2 regions of the Streptomyces sp. NPDC059861 genome follow, and region 1 is predicted to be linked to the other one. Evidence: riboswitches for the same ligand, from Rfam matches in the RefSeq annotation. Region 1 holds a riboswitch; the other holds the start of a gene.
The links. Region 1 has a riboswitch for thiamine pyrophosphate ahead of ACFV6X_RS07915 (thiamine ABC transporter substrate binding subunit). Riboswitches for the same ligand answer to the same signal wherever they lie in the genome.

Region 1 (7,425 bases):
ACAGCACCCCGCCCGCGGACGCCCCGAGCAACGCCCCCTCCCCCGCGGTCGGTGACTCCAACCTCGCCGAGACCGGCGCCAACTCCAGCACCGGCATGATCGCCGGCATCGCGGCGGCCCTGGTCGTCGTGGGTGGCGGCGCGGTCTTCCTCGGCATGCGCCGCCGTGGGGCGAACAGCGACCGCTGATCCCTCGCGCACGGTGTGAACGACGATGGCCCGTCCCCTTCGCAGGGGGCGGGCCATCCGCCGTACGAGCTCCCTCGTCTCCCTCAGGTTCCTCAGCTCCCTCAGGTATCTCAAACCCTCAGGTCCCTCAGCCGAATGTCGCCCGCTCCAGCCAGAACTCCAGCAACTCCCGCTCCCCCAGCACCTCCACCTCCGTACTGTCCAGCGGCAACCGCCGGTGGAACGCCGGCAGCACCGAGGTGAGCGGTCCGCGTAGCGCCACCGTCGCCTTCTCGTGCCCGCGCCGCCAGACCATCCCCTTCTCGGCCAGCTCGACCAGCCACTCGGCGTTCAGCTTCGGGCCGGCGTCCGTGGCGTGCAGATGGATGCTCCTCCCGGCGCCGCGCAGCTCCCGCGCCGCGTCCTGCGGCACAGTCCGCTGCGCGAACTCCACGATCTGCAGCCACTCGTCGATCGCGGCCGCGGCCACCTCGGGCGCCACCTCGTAGGGCCGCCCGGCGGCCAGTGCGGCGTCGGCCCGGTGGACGGTGATCTCGTGGGTCGTCCGCCGGGCCCAGAACCCGGCATCGGGCACTCCAGCCCACCCCCATACCGCGGCGTCCCGGCCCGCCTCCCGCAGCGTGCCCACGACCATCTCGCCGGTCGCTGCCAGCCAGGCGTCCAGCGCGGCCGCGTCCCCGCGAGCTTCGGGCCCCGCACCGCCGCACCTGCTCCTCCGGAATCTTCATCTCGGACCGGGTGCGCACGAGCAGTTCCACCTACCGCAGGGCCTGGCCCCCGGGCCGGTCGAGCTGTTCCAGGCTCCAGTCGGGGCAGGTCGGTACGGTGGCCGCCAGTTCGGTCCTCGAAGTCACACCGGTCATGTGCGAGTCGCGTCATGCCCGCACCCTACGAACACCCGGATCGGCCCAGCACGACGATCTCCGCCGCGTCGAACTCGACGCCCACGGTCACCCCCACCTCGGGCGCGTCCCGCAGCGCACACGCCGCCTCCAACCGCGGCGCACCGTCCACCGGTTGCAGATGTACGGCGACATGGGTGCCCTTGAACGTCCGCGCGGCCACCGTGCACCGCAGCCCGGCGTCCGGGGCGACCAGACGCACACCGGCGGGCCGTACGAGCACCGGCCGCGCCCCTTGCTCCGCGCCCTCCGGCACCGGCAGCTTCCCCCACACCGTGTCCGCGGCCTGCGCGCTCACCGTCGCTTCGGTGACGTTCTCGAAGCCCAGGAAGCGCGCCACGAACTCGTCCGCGGGCCGCTGCCACACCTGAAGCGGCGTACCTGACTGGGCGATGCGCCCGTCCCGCATCACCACCACCCGGTCGGCCAGCGCGAAGGCCTCCCCCTGGTCATGGGTCACCGCGAGCACGGTCGTCCCCAACCGGCCGAACAGCTCCCGCAGTTCCACGACGAGCCGTTCCCGCAGCGACCGGTCCAGCTGGCCGAGCGGCTCGTCCAGCATCAGCAGCCGGGGCCGGGGCGCCAGCGCCCGGGCCAGCGCCACGCGCTGCTGCTCACCGCCGGACAGCGCGGCGACCGCCCGGCGCGCGGCACCCGGCAGCCCGACGAGCTCCAGCAACTCCGTCACCCGCGCCTGCTGGTGTGCCTTAGGCGCCCCGCGCATCCGCAGCCCGAAGGCCACGTTGCCGCCCACGTCCCGCTGGGGGAACAGCTGATGGTCCTGGAACATCAACCCGACGCCCCGCTGATGCGCGGGCACACCGGACTGGTCGCGGCCGTCGAGCAGTACCCGCCCGGCGTCCAGCGGTTGCAGCCCGGCGACGGCACGCAACAGCGTCGACTTGCCGCTGCCGCTGGGCCCGAGCACGCACACCACCTCGTGCTCGGCGACCTCCAGGTCGACGTCGTCGAGTACCGGCCGCCCACCGAACCGCACGGTCGCGTTCTCCAGGCCGAGCAGCATCAGAACTCCCCCGTCCGGTCGGTCCGCAGCCGCTCCAGCACCAGCAGCGCCACCGCGCACACCACCATCAGAATCGTCGAAAGGGCCATCGCCTGGCCGTAGTTGAGGTCGCCGGGCCGTCCCAGCAGCCGCGCCACGGCGACCGGCAGCGTCGGGTTGTCCGGACGCGCGATGAACACCGTCGCCCCGAACTCCCCCAGCGAGACCGCGAAAGCGAACCCGGCTGCGACCAGCAGCGCCCGCCGCACCATCGGCAGATCCACCTCACGCCAGGCCCGCCACGGCGACGCCCCGAGCACCGCCGCCGCCTCACGCAGCCGTACGTCCACCGCCCGCAGCACCGGCAGCATGGTCCGCACGACGAACGGCACCCCGACCAGCGCCTGCGCCAGCGGCACCAGGATCCAGGAGGCACGCAGGTTCAGCGGCGGCTCGTCGAGCGCGATCAGGAACCCGAACCCGACCGTCACCGCGGAGACGCCCAGCGGCAGCATCAGCAGCGCGTCGAACCCGCGCACGAACCGGCCCGCGTCGCGCCGGGTCAGCGCCACCGCGGCGAGCCCGCCGACCAGCACGGCGATCGCGGTGGCGACGACCGCGTACGACAGCGAGTTGCCGATCGCGTCGATCGGCGGGACGAGGAAGGTGCCGCCGTCCTCGCTGGTCAGCGCCCGGTAGTAGCCGAAGCCGGGGGCATCGAGCGAGCGCTGCACCAGCACGGCCAGCGGCAGCAGGATCAGCAGGGCGACGACGGCCAGGACACCGGCGAGCAGTGCCCACTGCCCGGCCCCGCGCGGCCGGCGCGCGGTCACGGACGCGTCCACCAGCCGCAGGGCGGTCTCCCGTCGCCGTACGGTCCAGGCGTGCACGGCGAGCACCGCGCCCACCGCCGCGAACTGGACCATCGTCAGTACGGCGGCGGTGGCGAGGTCGAAGACCTCCGTGGTCTGCCGGTAGATCTCCACTTCGAGAGTGGAGAAGGTGGGACCGCCGAGGATCTGCACCACACCGAAGGAGGTGAAGGTGAACAGGAAGACCATCAGCGCGGCGGCGGCCACGGCCGGCCCCAGCGCGGGCAGGGTGACCCTCAGCCAGGCGCCCAGGCGTGAGGCGCCGAGCATCCGCGCGGCCTCCTCCTGGCGGGGGTCGAGCTGCGCCCAGAGCCCGCCCACCGTCCGGACGACGACCGCGTAGTTGAAGAAGACGTGCGCGAGCAGGATCGCCCACACCGTTGTGTCCAGCCGTACGCCCCACAGGTCGTCCAGCAGCCCGCCGCGCCCGACCAGCGCCAGGAACGCCGTTCCGACCACGACCGTCGGCAACACGAACGGCACCGTCACGACCGCCCGCAGCACCTGCTTGCCGGGGAAGTCGAGGCGGGCGAACACATAGGCGCCCGGCAGCGCGATCAGCAGCGTCAGCGCGGTCGAGGCGAGCGCCTGCCAGGTGGTGAACCACAGGACGTGCCGGATGTCGGACTGGGTGAGCACGTCGGCCAGCCGCCCGAACCGCCAGGTCCCATCGGCCTTCAGCCCACGGCCGACGATCGCGGCGACGGGGTAGGCGAAGAAGACCGCGAAGAACGCGACGGGCAGAGCGAGAAGCCCGAGCCGCGCCGCGTTCCCGCGCGCCTTGGAAGCCGTGCCGGCCCGTGCCTCGCGGCCTACTTCAGTACCAGCGACGTCCACGCCTTGACCCACTCGTCACGGTTTTCGGCGATCTTCGCCGGGTCCATGGTCTGGGGATCCTCGGCCTGCGGGCCGAACTTCACGAACTCCTGGGGCACCTGGGCGGCCTCCCGCACCGGGTAGACGAACATGTTCAGCGGCATGTCGTCCTGGAACTGCTTGGTGAGCATGAAGTCGAGGAGCGCCTTGCCGCCCTCGGGGTTCTTCGCGTTGCTGAGCAGCCCGGCGTACTCGACCTGGCGGAAGCAGGTGCCCATGGCCACGCCGGTCGGGGCGGTCTTCGGCTTCGGGTCGGCGAAGAGGACCTCGGCGGGCGGCGAGGAGGCGTAGGACACGACCAACGGCCGGTCGCCGCCGGCCTTCCTGCCGCTCGCGGAGCCCGAGAACTCCTCGTTGTACGCCTGCTCCCAGCCGTCGACGACCTTCACGCCGTTCGCCTTGAGCTTCTTCCAGTAGTCCGCCCAGCCGTCGTCGCCGTACTCGGCGGCGGTGCCGAGCAGGAAGCCGAGGCCGGGTGAGGAGGTGGAGGCGTTCTCGGTGACGAGGAGGTTCTTGTACGCGGGCTCGGCCAGGTCGTCGAGGGTCTTCGGCGGGGCCAGCTTCCGCTCGCTGAAGTAGGCCTTGTCGTAGTTGACGCAGATGTCGCCGGTGTCGACGGGCGTGACGCGGTGCTGCTCCTGGTCGGCCCGGTACTCGGGCAGGACCAGGTCGGCGCCCTTCGCCTGGTACGGCTGGAAGAGGCCGTTGTCGAGCGCGCGGGACAGCAGGGTGTTGTCGACGCCGAAGAGGACGTCCCCCTGCGGATTGTCCTTGGTCAGGACGGCCTTGTTGACGGCCTGGCCGGCGTCCCCGTCCTTGAGGACCCTGATCTCGTAGCCGGACTGCCTCTCGAAGGCGGCGATCACGCTCTTGGACACGACCCATGAGTCGTGGCTGACGAGGGTGACCGTCCTGGAGTCCGAGCCGTCGCCGCCGGACCCGGAGGACCCGCACGCGGACAGCGTGACCAGGCCCAGCCCGACGACGACGGCTGCGAACTTCTTGGTGTTGCTCACTGATTTCCTCCTGGCTGACCAGGAAGAGACGCGGCCCTGCCCGGGACCTGGAACGGGTTCCCGGGCAGGGCGCAACAGCTTGAGTGACGACCGATCTCCCTACCCAGAATGACCTGGGCGAGGTTCAGAGGGTCTGCGGACTGTCCCGCACTCTCAGCGCTGTGGCGCTCCCCTGCCGGAATATGAAGATGTGTACGGCGTCAGACTACCGCTCGGTGGCGGCCAGCTGACCACACGCCCCGTCGATCTCCTGACCACGGGTGTCCCGGATCGTCACCGGTACACCATGGGCGGCGATGGCCTCGACGAACGCCTTCTCGTCCTCGGGCCGGGACGCGGTCCACTTGGAGCCCGGAGTCGGGTTCAGCGGGATGAGGTTGACGTGCACGGGCTTGCCCTTGAGCAGCCGGCCGAGCCGGTCACCGCGCCAGGCCTGGTCGTTGATGTCTCGGATCAGCGCGTACTCGATGGACAGCCGCCGCCCGGACTTCTGGACGTAGTCGAACCCGGCGTCGAGCACCTCGCGCACCTTCCAGCGGGTGTTCACGGGGACGAGGGTGTCGCGCAGCTCGTCGTCCGGGGCGTGCAGCGAGATCGCCAGCCGGCACTTGAAGCCCTCGTCGGCGAAGCGGTGGATCGCCGGCACCAGTCCGACCGTCGAGACGGTGATCCCACGCTGCGACAGCCCGAGCCCGTCCGGCTCGGGGTCGGTCAGCGCGCGGACGGCCCCGACGACGCGCTTGTAGTTGGCCAGGGGCTCGCCCATGCCCATGAAAACGATGTTCGACAGCCGAGAGGGCCCGCCGGGCACCTCACCGTCGCGCAGCGCCCGCATGCCGTCCACGATCTGGTGGACGATCTCGGCGGTGGACAGGTTCCGGTCGAGTCCCGCCTGCCCCGTGGCGCAGAACGGGCAGTTCATCCCGCACCCGGCCTGCGAGCTGATACACATGGTCACCCGGTCCGGGTACCGCATCAGCACCGACTCGACGAGCGTCCCGTCGAACAGCCGCCACAGCGTCTTACGGGTGGTGCCCTCGTCCGTCGACAGATGCCGCACGACGGTCATGAGCTCCGGAAGCAAGGCCTCCCGCAGCTTGCCGCGCGACCCGGCGGGGATGTCGGTCCACTGCTCCGGATCGTGCGCGTACCGCGCGAAGTAGTGCTGCGAGAGCTGCTTGGCACGAAACGGCTTCTCACCGATCTCGGCAACGGCTTCCTTGCGCTCGGCAGGCGTGAGATCGGCAAGATGCCGCGGCGGCTTCTTGGCTCCGCGCGGGGCGACGAATGTGAGTTCTCCGGGCTTAGGCATGGCTGTACCAGTGTCGCAGATCGACTTGGGTGACCTGCGGCTGCCGCTGCCTACGACTGTCGTTAGTAGCCGTCACCGGTCGTTCACTGAGCGCCCGCGCCCGGCGTTTCAGCGCTCGCCGCGTATGCGACGGGAGGCACCAACGTCGTGCTCTGATCTATACCTCGTACAGCGCAGCAACCACGGTGCAGGCCTTCCTGAGAGTCATTCTCATCGGAGTTCGGCGGTCTGCGGATGTCGAGAACGTGCCACCGGCTCCGTCCCAGGGACATCAGCGGCCGCCACCGGCCGCACCAGGAAGAAGGAGAGACCAGCATGGCGATTCAGCGGATGGACAACGTCGGCATCGTCGTCGAGGACATGGAGGCCGCCATCGCCTTCTTCGTGGAACTCGGTATGGAGCTGGAGGGCAGGGCGGAGGCCGAGGGCCTCGTCGCCGACCAGTGCACCGGACTGGACGGCGTCCGCTGTGACATCGCGATGGTCCGGACCCCGGACGGTCACAGCCGGCTCGAGCTGGCGAAGTACCGCAGCCCCGCGGTGATCAGCGCCGGGCCGCGCAACCGGCCGCACAACATCCTGGGCACGCACCGCGTCATGTTCGCCGTCGACGACATCGAGGACACCCTTGCCCGCCTGCGCCCTCACGGCGCCGAACTCGTCGGCGAGATCGCCCGGTTCGAGGACAGCTATCTGCTCTGCTACCTCCGCGGCCCGGAGGGCATCATCGTCGGACTGGCCGAGGAACTGCGCTGAGAAGGAGGAACCGAACCAGGCAGCCGAACGGAAGCCATGAGACGGACCTCGGAGAGAGGTGACTTGATCGCGGAAGCCGGGGAGGACGGCAAGCATCAAGGCCGATCGCTACGAGGAGGAGAGGACATCCGCACCCGGGTGGGCCGCTCCTGCGTATCGCGACAGAATGGGTTCTGTCTGGCTTATTGCTCCAAATCGGAGGTCACCCATGAAGGATCTCAAGTTTGAGCAGAAGCGCTCGCTGTCACGCCATGAGGCCGCTGACCAGCTCACGGCGCTCGCAGAGGCGCTGAGGGAAGGCGGGGACGCCGAACTGGAACTCAGCCCCGGGACGCTGAGCCTGCGGATCCCCGACGACTTGCGCAGCGAGATCGAGGTGGAGATCGGCAGCGGGGAGATCGAGCTCGAGATCGAGCTCAAGTGGCCGACCGCGAAGACGCGGACAGCGCCATCCCGCACGGACTCGGGCACAGAGAGGGCACCGAGACGGAAGAGCGCCC
Region 2 (7,425 bases), on a different contig from region 1:
CCCGGGTCACGGCTGAGGCGAGCATCACACCCGCGCACCCCAGCTCCATCGCGAACGCCGCGTCCGACGCCGTACCCGCTCCGGCGTCCAGGATCACCGGCACGCGCGCGTGCTCGACGATCAGCTGGAAGTTGTGCGGGTTGCGGATGCCGAGCCCCGAGCCGATCGGCGACCCGAGCGGCATGATCGCGGCACAGCCCACGTCCTGGAGCCTGCGCGCCAGCACGGGGTCGTCGTTGGTGTACGGCAGCACCGTGAAACCGTCGTCCACCAGCGTCTCCGCGGCGTCCAGCAGCTCGATCGGGTCCGGCAGCAGGGTGCGCTCGTCGGCGATGACCTCCAGCTTGACCAGATCGGTGCCGAGGGCCTCGCGCGCGAGGCGGGCGGTCAGCACGGCCTCCCCAGCCGTGAAGCAGCCGGCCGTGTTGGGCAGCACCCGGATGCCCAGTCTGTCCAGCACCGACAGGACGGAGCCGTGCACATCCGGGTTGACGCGCCGCATCGCCACGGTGGTCAGCTCGGTCCCGGAGGCGACCAGCGCCCGCTCCAGCACGTCCAGGCTGGGCGCACCGCCGGTGCCCATGATCAGCCGCGAGGTGAAGGTCGTACCCCCGAGGACAAAGGGATCGTCGGCCATGGGTCAGCCTCCTTGGACGGCGGTGAGGACCTCGACACGGTCACCCTCGGAGAGGGGCGTGACGGGCCACTGCGCGCGCGGGACGACGGTTTCGTTGAGGGCGGCGGCCACACCGGAGGGCGCCGCGGTGAGGGTGCGTACGAGGGTGTCGAGGGCCGTGCCGTCGGTGATCCGGCGGGGCTCCCCGTTGACGGAGATGATCATGCGGGCTGCTCCGTGAGTGCGGCGCTGAAGCGCTTCGGCGTGAAGGGACGGGCCTCGTCCGGGAGTTCACCGGTGGTCAGGACGTGCGCCATGGCGTCGCCGGTGACCGGGGTGAGCAGGACGCCGTTGCGGTAGTGGCCGGTGGCCAGCAGCAGGCCGTCCAGACCGGTCGGGCCGAGCAGGGGGGCGTTGTCGGGCGACCCGGGGCGCAGACCCGCGCGGGTCTCGGTGAGGGGCAGCTCGGTGATGCCGGGGACCAGCTCGTGCGCGTCGCGCAGCAGCTCGTACACGCCGCCGGCGGTGACCGTGGTGTCCCAGCCCAGTTCCTCGCTGGTGGCGCCGACGACCAGCTCGCCGCTCTCGCGCGGCACCAGGTACACATGGCTGCCGCGCACCACCGCGCGCACGGTGCGGTTCAGGAACGGCGCGTGGGCCGGCGGCACGGTCAGTCGCAGCACCTGCCCCTTCACCGGCCGCACGGGCGGCAGCACGGCGTCCGGGACGCCCGCCAGCCGCCCGCTGAGGCTCCCGGCGGCCAGCACCACCTGCCCGGCGCCCACCTCGGTCCCCGCGCGCGTGACGACGCCCGCCGCCCGCTCCCGGACGACCAGCAGCCGCTCGGCCCACTCCCGGTGGAAGACCACGCCCGCCCGCTCGCAGGCGGCCACCAGGGCGGCCGAGAGCCGCCGCGGGTCGATCTGGTGGTCGCCGTCCACCCGCAGCCCGCCGCGCACACCCGGCGCGAGCATCGGCTCCAGGCGGCGGCAGTCCCGGCCCGACAGCCACTCGGAGTCCAGCCCGGAGCGGCGTTGCAGGGCATGCAGTTCGCGAAGGTGGGCGCGGTCGTCGGCGTCCAGCGCGACGGCCAGGGTGCCGCACCGGCGGTAGCCGAGGTCGTGTCCGGTGAGGTCGGTGAGCTCGGCCGCGAACTCCGGATAGCGGCGGGCCGAGGCGAGGTTCAGACCGAGCAGGGTCTCCTCGCCGTAGTGGAGTTCCGTGACGGCGGCGAGCATGCCGGCCGCCACCTGGGCGGCCCCGCCGCCGGGTTCGGGGTCGATTACGGCGGTGGCGAGTCCGCGCTGTGCGGCCCGCCAGGCCGTGACCAGGCCGATGATTCCGCCCCCGATGACGAGGACGTCTGACGTACGTGCGGAGGACGACACGGGCTTCAGCCCCTCCCTTCGCCGGCATGACCCGGATCAGGTTCGTACGGTCGGAGGCCGGCCAGCCTCCCTCTCAGCCCGGTACGTCCGGGCTCCCGCGAGTGCTCTACGGTGGCCACCCTAGCTCTTGCCCGCACGCCTCTGTAAGGGAGCCTCCCGGCATGGCCCGCTCACTGGACGGACTCGTCCTCGCTCCCGTCGCCGACCAGGCCCCGGGACAGGTCGGGACGCGCACCCGGTTCACGTACCACGAGCAGGACGGCGAGATCCGGGCCGAGTACGCGGGTGGCGACGTCGTCCGCGGATACCTGGTGGGCACCCGCGAGGGCGACCGGCTGGACTTCCGGTACGTGCAGCTCAAGCAGGACGGTACGACGTCCTCGGGGCACTGCGTCTCGACGGTCGTGGATCTGCCCGACGGGCGGGTGCGACTGGAGGAGAGCTGGGAGTGGGAGTCGCAGGCGGGCAGCGGGACGAGCGTGGTCGAGCAGGTCGGCCGGAGGTCCGGGGAAGGCGACCGGTAGCACCCCCTTACTGACAAACTGTCAGTTGTCTATGGTGATCAGGTGAGCGAGCAAACGAGGGCACAGGCGCGGCGCGTGGTCGTCGTGGGGGCGGGCATGGCCGGAGTGCAGACCGCGGTGGCCCTGCGGGAACAGGGCTTCCCCGGCACCGTGACGCTGATCGGCGCCGAGCCGCACCAGCCGTACGACCGGCCGCCGCTCTCCAAGGCGGTCCTGCTCGGCAACGCCGAGGGCTCCGCCTTCGACGTCGACTTCGAGGCGCTCGGCATCGAGCTGCACCTGGGGCGCGAGGCGACCGGCGTGCGCCTCGCCGACCACGGGCTGGACACCGAGTCCGGGCCGGTGCCCTACGACGTGCTGGTCCTCGCCACCGGTGCCGAACCCGTCACCCTGCCGGGCGCGGAGGGTGTCCCCGGTGTGCATCTGCTGCGCACCCTGGACGACGCCGAGCGGCTGCGGCCGGTGCTCGCCCTGCAGCACGACATCGTGGTCGTCGGCGCGGGCTGGATCGGCGCGGAGTTCGCCACGGCGGCCCGGGAGGCCGGCTGCGCGGTGACCGTCGTCGAGGCCGCCGACCGTCCCCTCGCCGGGGCACTGCCCGCCGACGTGGCCGCGCCGATGAGCGCCTGGTACGCCGACAGCGGCGCCGTCCTGCGCACCCACGCGCGCGTGCGGAGCGTCGAGCCGGGCGCGGTCGTCCTGGACGACGGCACGCGGGTGCCCGCGGGCGCAGTCGTGGTCGGCATCGGCGCCCGGCCCGCCACGCGCTGGCTCGCCGGCTCCGGCATCGAGCTCGGCTGGTACGGCGAGGTCGTGGCCGACGACCACCTGCGCACCTCGGCGCCGGACGTCTACGCGGTCGGCGACTGCGCGTCCTTCCCCTCGGGGCGCTACGGCGAGCGGCTGATGGTGCACCACTGGGACAACGCCCTGCAGGGCCCCCGCACGGTCGCCGCGAACATCATCGGCGAGGCACCCGCGGTCTACGACCCGGTGCCGTACTTCTGGTCCGAGCAGTTCGGGCGGTTCGTGCAGTACGTCGGGCACCACACCACCGCAGACGCCACCGTGTGGCGCGGTGACCCCGCCGGGCCCGCCTGGTCGGTGTGCTGGCTGCGCGAGGGCCGGCTCGCCGCACTGCTCGCGGTGGGCCGCCCGCGGGACCTGGCGCAGGGCCGGCGGCTGATCGAGGCCGGGACCGTGCTGGACCCGGAACTGCTGGCCGACCCGGCACGCCCCCTGAAGGCGGCCACGGCGTAACGCGTCGTCGCAGGTGGGCGGGGTCGGTGGGCGGGGCTGACTTCCGACTGTCAGTGGGGGATGGCAGGCTTGTTCCCGTGACCGAGATTGACGCAAAGATCGATGCTCTCGTCCCCGCCTGGCTCACCCTCCCCGACATCGCCGAAATGCTCGGCGTCGAGGTGACGCGTGTGCGGCAGCTTGTCAAGGACGGCCAGCTCATCGCCGTGCGCCGCGGTGAGAACCGCGCGCTGCACGTCCCCGCCGCCTTCATCGACGGGGACAAGGTCGTCAAGGGCCTGTCCGGGACCTTGACGCTCCTGCGGGACGACGGCTTCACGGACGAAGAGATGCTGGAGTGGCTCTTCACCCCCGACCCGAGCCTGCCGGGCACGCCCGCGCAGGCGCTCAGCGAGAATCGCGGCACGGAGGTGAAGCGGCGGGCCCAGGCACTCGCCGTCTGATCCCAGCCCGACCCGAAAGAGCCTGACCGGCGTACGGGCCGCGGTCCGCGGGCCCCGGCCCCGGGCCGACCGCGCCCGGCGGGGCCCGTACGCCACCGGCAGGCACACCCAGAGGTACTGATCCACGGGGGGACCCACGCATGCCCGACACCGCCGCCACCGCTCGCGCCCGGCTCGCCGACGCCCGTGTCTACCTGTGCACGGACGCCCGTCGGCGCCAGGGCGACCTGCCCGAGTTCCTGGACGCCGTCCTGGCCGGCGGGGTCGACATCGTGCAGCTGCGCGACAAGGGCATGGAAGCCGCCGAGGAGCTGGAGCACCTGGCGGTCTTCGCCGACGCCTGCGCCCGGCACGGCAAGCTGCTCGCGGTCAACGACCGCGCGGACGTCGCCCACGCCGTCGGCGCCGGTGTGCTCCACCTCGGCCAGGGCGACCTCCCGGTCACCGCGGCCCGGGCGATCCTCGGCGGCGACGTCCTCGTAGGCCGCTCCACGCACGCGGAGGCCGAGGCCGAGGCGGCGGCCGTCCAGGACGGCGTCGACTACTTCTGCACCGGACCCTGTTGGCCCACCCCCACCAAGCCCGGCCGTCACGCCCCCGGCCTCGACCTCGTCCGGCACACGGCAGCGCTGGGCACCGACCGCCCATGGTTCGCCATCGGCGGCATCGACCTCGGCAACCTCGACGAGGTCCTCGACGCGGGTGCCCGCCGGGTCGTCGTCGTCCGCGCGATCACCGAGGCGGACGATCCGGGCGCGGCTGCGGCGGAGTTCGCGAAGCGGCTGCGTGGGGCCTGAGGTGTGACCCCATGTGACCGCAGCGTGTCCAAGGGATGGACAACAAGCCGACAATCCGGGCAAATTTCCTGCATCCGGTTGGGGGACAGGCGCCCCCTGGCTAACCTGCCCGTATGGCCCTCGGAACCGCATCCACCAGGACTGATCGCGCACGCACAGTGCGTGACATGCTCGCCCCCGGCAGGACGACGTACTCGTTCGAGTTCTACGCGCCGAAGACGGCCAAGGGCGAGCGCAGCCTGTGGGAGGCGCTGCGCAGGGTCGAAGCGGTGGCCCCCGACTTCGTCTCCGTGACGTACGGCGCCGGAGGTTCCACCCGCGCGAGCACGGTCAAGGAGACGCAGCAGATCGTCGCCGACACCACGCTCACCCCGGTCGCCCACCTCACGGCCGTCGACCACTCGATCGGTGAGCTGCGCAATGTGATCGGCCAGTTCGCCGACGCCGGCATCCGCAACATGCTCGCCCTGCGCGGCGACCCGCCCGGCGACCCCATGGGCGACTGGGTGCCGCACCCCAAGGGACTGGCCTACGCCGCCGAACTCGTCCGCCTCATCAAGGAGTCGGGCGACTTCTGCGTCGGCGTCGCGGCCTTCCCGGAGATGCATCCGCGCTCCGCCGACTGGGACACGGACGTCGAGCACTTCGTCGACAAGTGCCGGGCCGGCGCCGACTACGCGATCACACAGATGTTCTTCCAGCCGGAGTCCTACCTTCGACTGCGTGACCGAGTGGCCGCCGCGGGCTGCGAGACGCCGGTCATCCCCGAGGTCATGCCCGTGACCAGCGTGCGGATGCTGGAGCGGCTGCCGCAGCTCAGCAACGCTCACATTCCGTCCACCCTGAAAGAGCGGATCCTCACAGCAAAAGACAATCCGTCCGCTGTACGCTCCATTGGGATCGAGTTCGCCACGGAGTTCTGCGCACGGCTGCTGGCGGAGGGAGTGCCGGGTCTGCACTTCATCACGCTCAACAACTCCACGGCGACCCTGGAAATCTACGAGAACCTGGGCCCGCACCACCCACCGCGGGCCTAGACCGGTCGCACGCTCATACGACACACTGCGTAGCGGCCACTGGGAGAGGGGCGTACATGGGCTGGACGGTCCTCTACATCGCGTTCGGCATCGTCGCGCTGTGGCTGCTCGGCGAGGTGCTGCTGCAGTACAAGGCGCGGCTTCGCTGGCGGTTGCTGGCGTTCGCGGGCTTCCTCGGTGTCGTCGTCGGGGTGCTGATCCCGTCCGTCATCGTGATCGGACTGGGCGCGGCCGCCTTCGCGGTCGGGCAGACCTACGTCACGCTGTCGTTCCGCCGTGGCTTCGCCGCCGGATGGGCGGTCACCGGGCGTCCGAGCCTGGGCGGCAGCAAGCGCCGCCGCGGTGAGCCGGAGCACCAGGACCCGACGCTGGAGGTCTCCGACCTCGAAGCGCCCGGCTACGGCGACGGCGACGACGGCAAGTACGAGCGGGGCGGCGCCGGATACGGCCAGGACGACTACGAGCGCGACGACGTCTTCACGCCCGCCCGCCCCGGCGCCGCGGCGGCCGCCGAGACCACGTCCGTGTACGAGCCGCAGCCGCTGCCCGACGACACCGGCTCCTACGGCGTGTACGACACCGGTGCCTACGCCACCCAGGGCCAGACCCAGGACCAGTACGCGGCGGCCGCCCAGTCCACCGACCAGGCCTACGCCTACGACGGCTACTCGGGCTACGGCCAGCAGCAGTACGGCTACGACACCACCGGTCAGCAGCAGTACGCGGCCTACTCAGACCCGTACATCGGCACCCAGACCTACGGCGGGTCGTACGACACCGGGTACGACCAGCAGCAGTACGGCCAGCAGGGCTACGGCCAGGACCAGTACGCCACCGGCGGCTACGGCGGCGAGACCCCGTCAGGCGGTGTGTGGGTGCCGCAGCAGCGCAACACCGACGACCCGTACGGGGGCGAGCTGCCGCAGGAGCAGCCGTATCCGTATCAGGAGGACGGTCAGGCGCAGCAGGGGAACGGGTACGACGAGCGGTACCGGTTCTGAGTCACTGAACGTGCGGAAGCAGTGGGCCCCTGGGAGCCCCGTGGCTCCTCGTGAGGGGAACCGCGGGGCTCACTGCCGTCCGGGATCCTCGTCGTAGAACGGAATCACCGGCAGCCGCGTGTCCTCACCGGGAGCCGCGGAAGTCCGGTCCCTCCACGATCAGTCCCGACACCAGCGCGCCCGACATCCCGGCGTGCGGGAGGCCACCGCCCGGGTGGGACCAGCCGCCGACGGCGAACAGGCCCGGCAGCGCGGTGCTGTTGGAGGGATGCAGCAGTCTTCCCCCGGCCGCCGCCAGCGCCGGAGCCGGGATCGCTCCGCCCTGCGCGCCGGTCGCCTCGGCGATGTCGGCCGGGGTG

Region 2: it holds a riboswitch for thiamine pyrophosphate, as region 1 does, so the genes downstream of both, thiO (glycine oxidase ThiO) here and ACFV6X_RS07915 (thiamine ABC transporter substrate binding subunit) in region 1, are expected to answer to the same signal.

What each region holds. Positions count from the first base shown of each region.
Region 1 is NZ_JBHWJQ010000006.1:202,680-210,104, reverse strand. It holds gene ACFV6X_RS07935 (LAETG motif-containing sortase-dependent surface protein) at 1-188, shown strand, start outside; partial or broken gene ACFV6X_RS07930 (maleylpyruvate isomerase N-terminal domain-containing protein) at 316-1,042, opposite strand; gene ACFV6X_RS07925 (ABC transporter ATP-binding protein) at 1,077-2,114, opposite strand; gene ACFV6X_RS07920 (ABC transporter permease) at 2,114-3,802, opposite strand; gene ACFV6X_RS07915 (thiamine ABC transporter substrate binding subunit) at 3,778-4,857, opposite strand; TPP riboswitch at 4,936-5,041, opposite strand; gene rlmN (23S rRNA (adenine(2503)-C(2))-methyltransferase RlmN) at 5,063-6,169, opposite strand; gene ACFV6X_RS07905 (VOC family protein) at 6,485-6,925, shown strand; gene ACFV6X_RS07900 (amphi-Trp domain-containing protein) at 7,134-7,425, shown strand, end outside.
Region 2 is NZ_JBHWJQ010000042.1:53,742-61,166, forward strand. It holds gene ACFV6X_RS29795 (thiazole synthase) at 1-637, opposite strand, end outside; gene thiS (sulfur carrier protein ThiS) at 641-841, opposite strand; gene thiO (glycine oxidase ThiO) at 838-2,004, opposite strand; TPP riboswitch at 2,001-2,113, opposite strand; gene ACFV6X_RS29810 (hypothetical protein) at 2,166-2,528, shown strand; gene ACFV6X_RS29815 (NAD(P)/FAD-dependent oxidoreductase) at 2,625-3,788, shown strand; gene ACFV6X_RS29820 (Rv2175c family DNA-binding protein) at 3,866-4,231, shown strand; gene thiE (thiamine phosphate synthase) at 4,372-5,028, shown strand; gene metF (methylenetetrahydrofolate reductase [NAD(P)H]) at 5,142-6,065, shown strand; gene ACFV6X_RS29835 (hypothetical protein) at 6,122-7,066, shown strand; gene ACFV6X_RS29840 (phytoene desaturase family protein) at 7,191-7,425, opposite strand, start outside.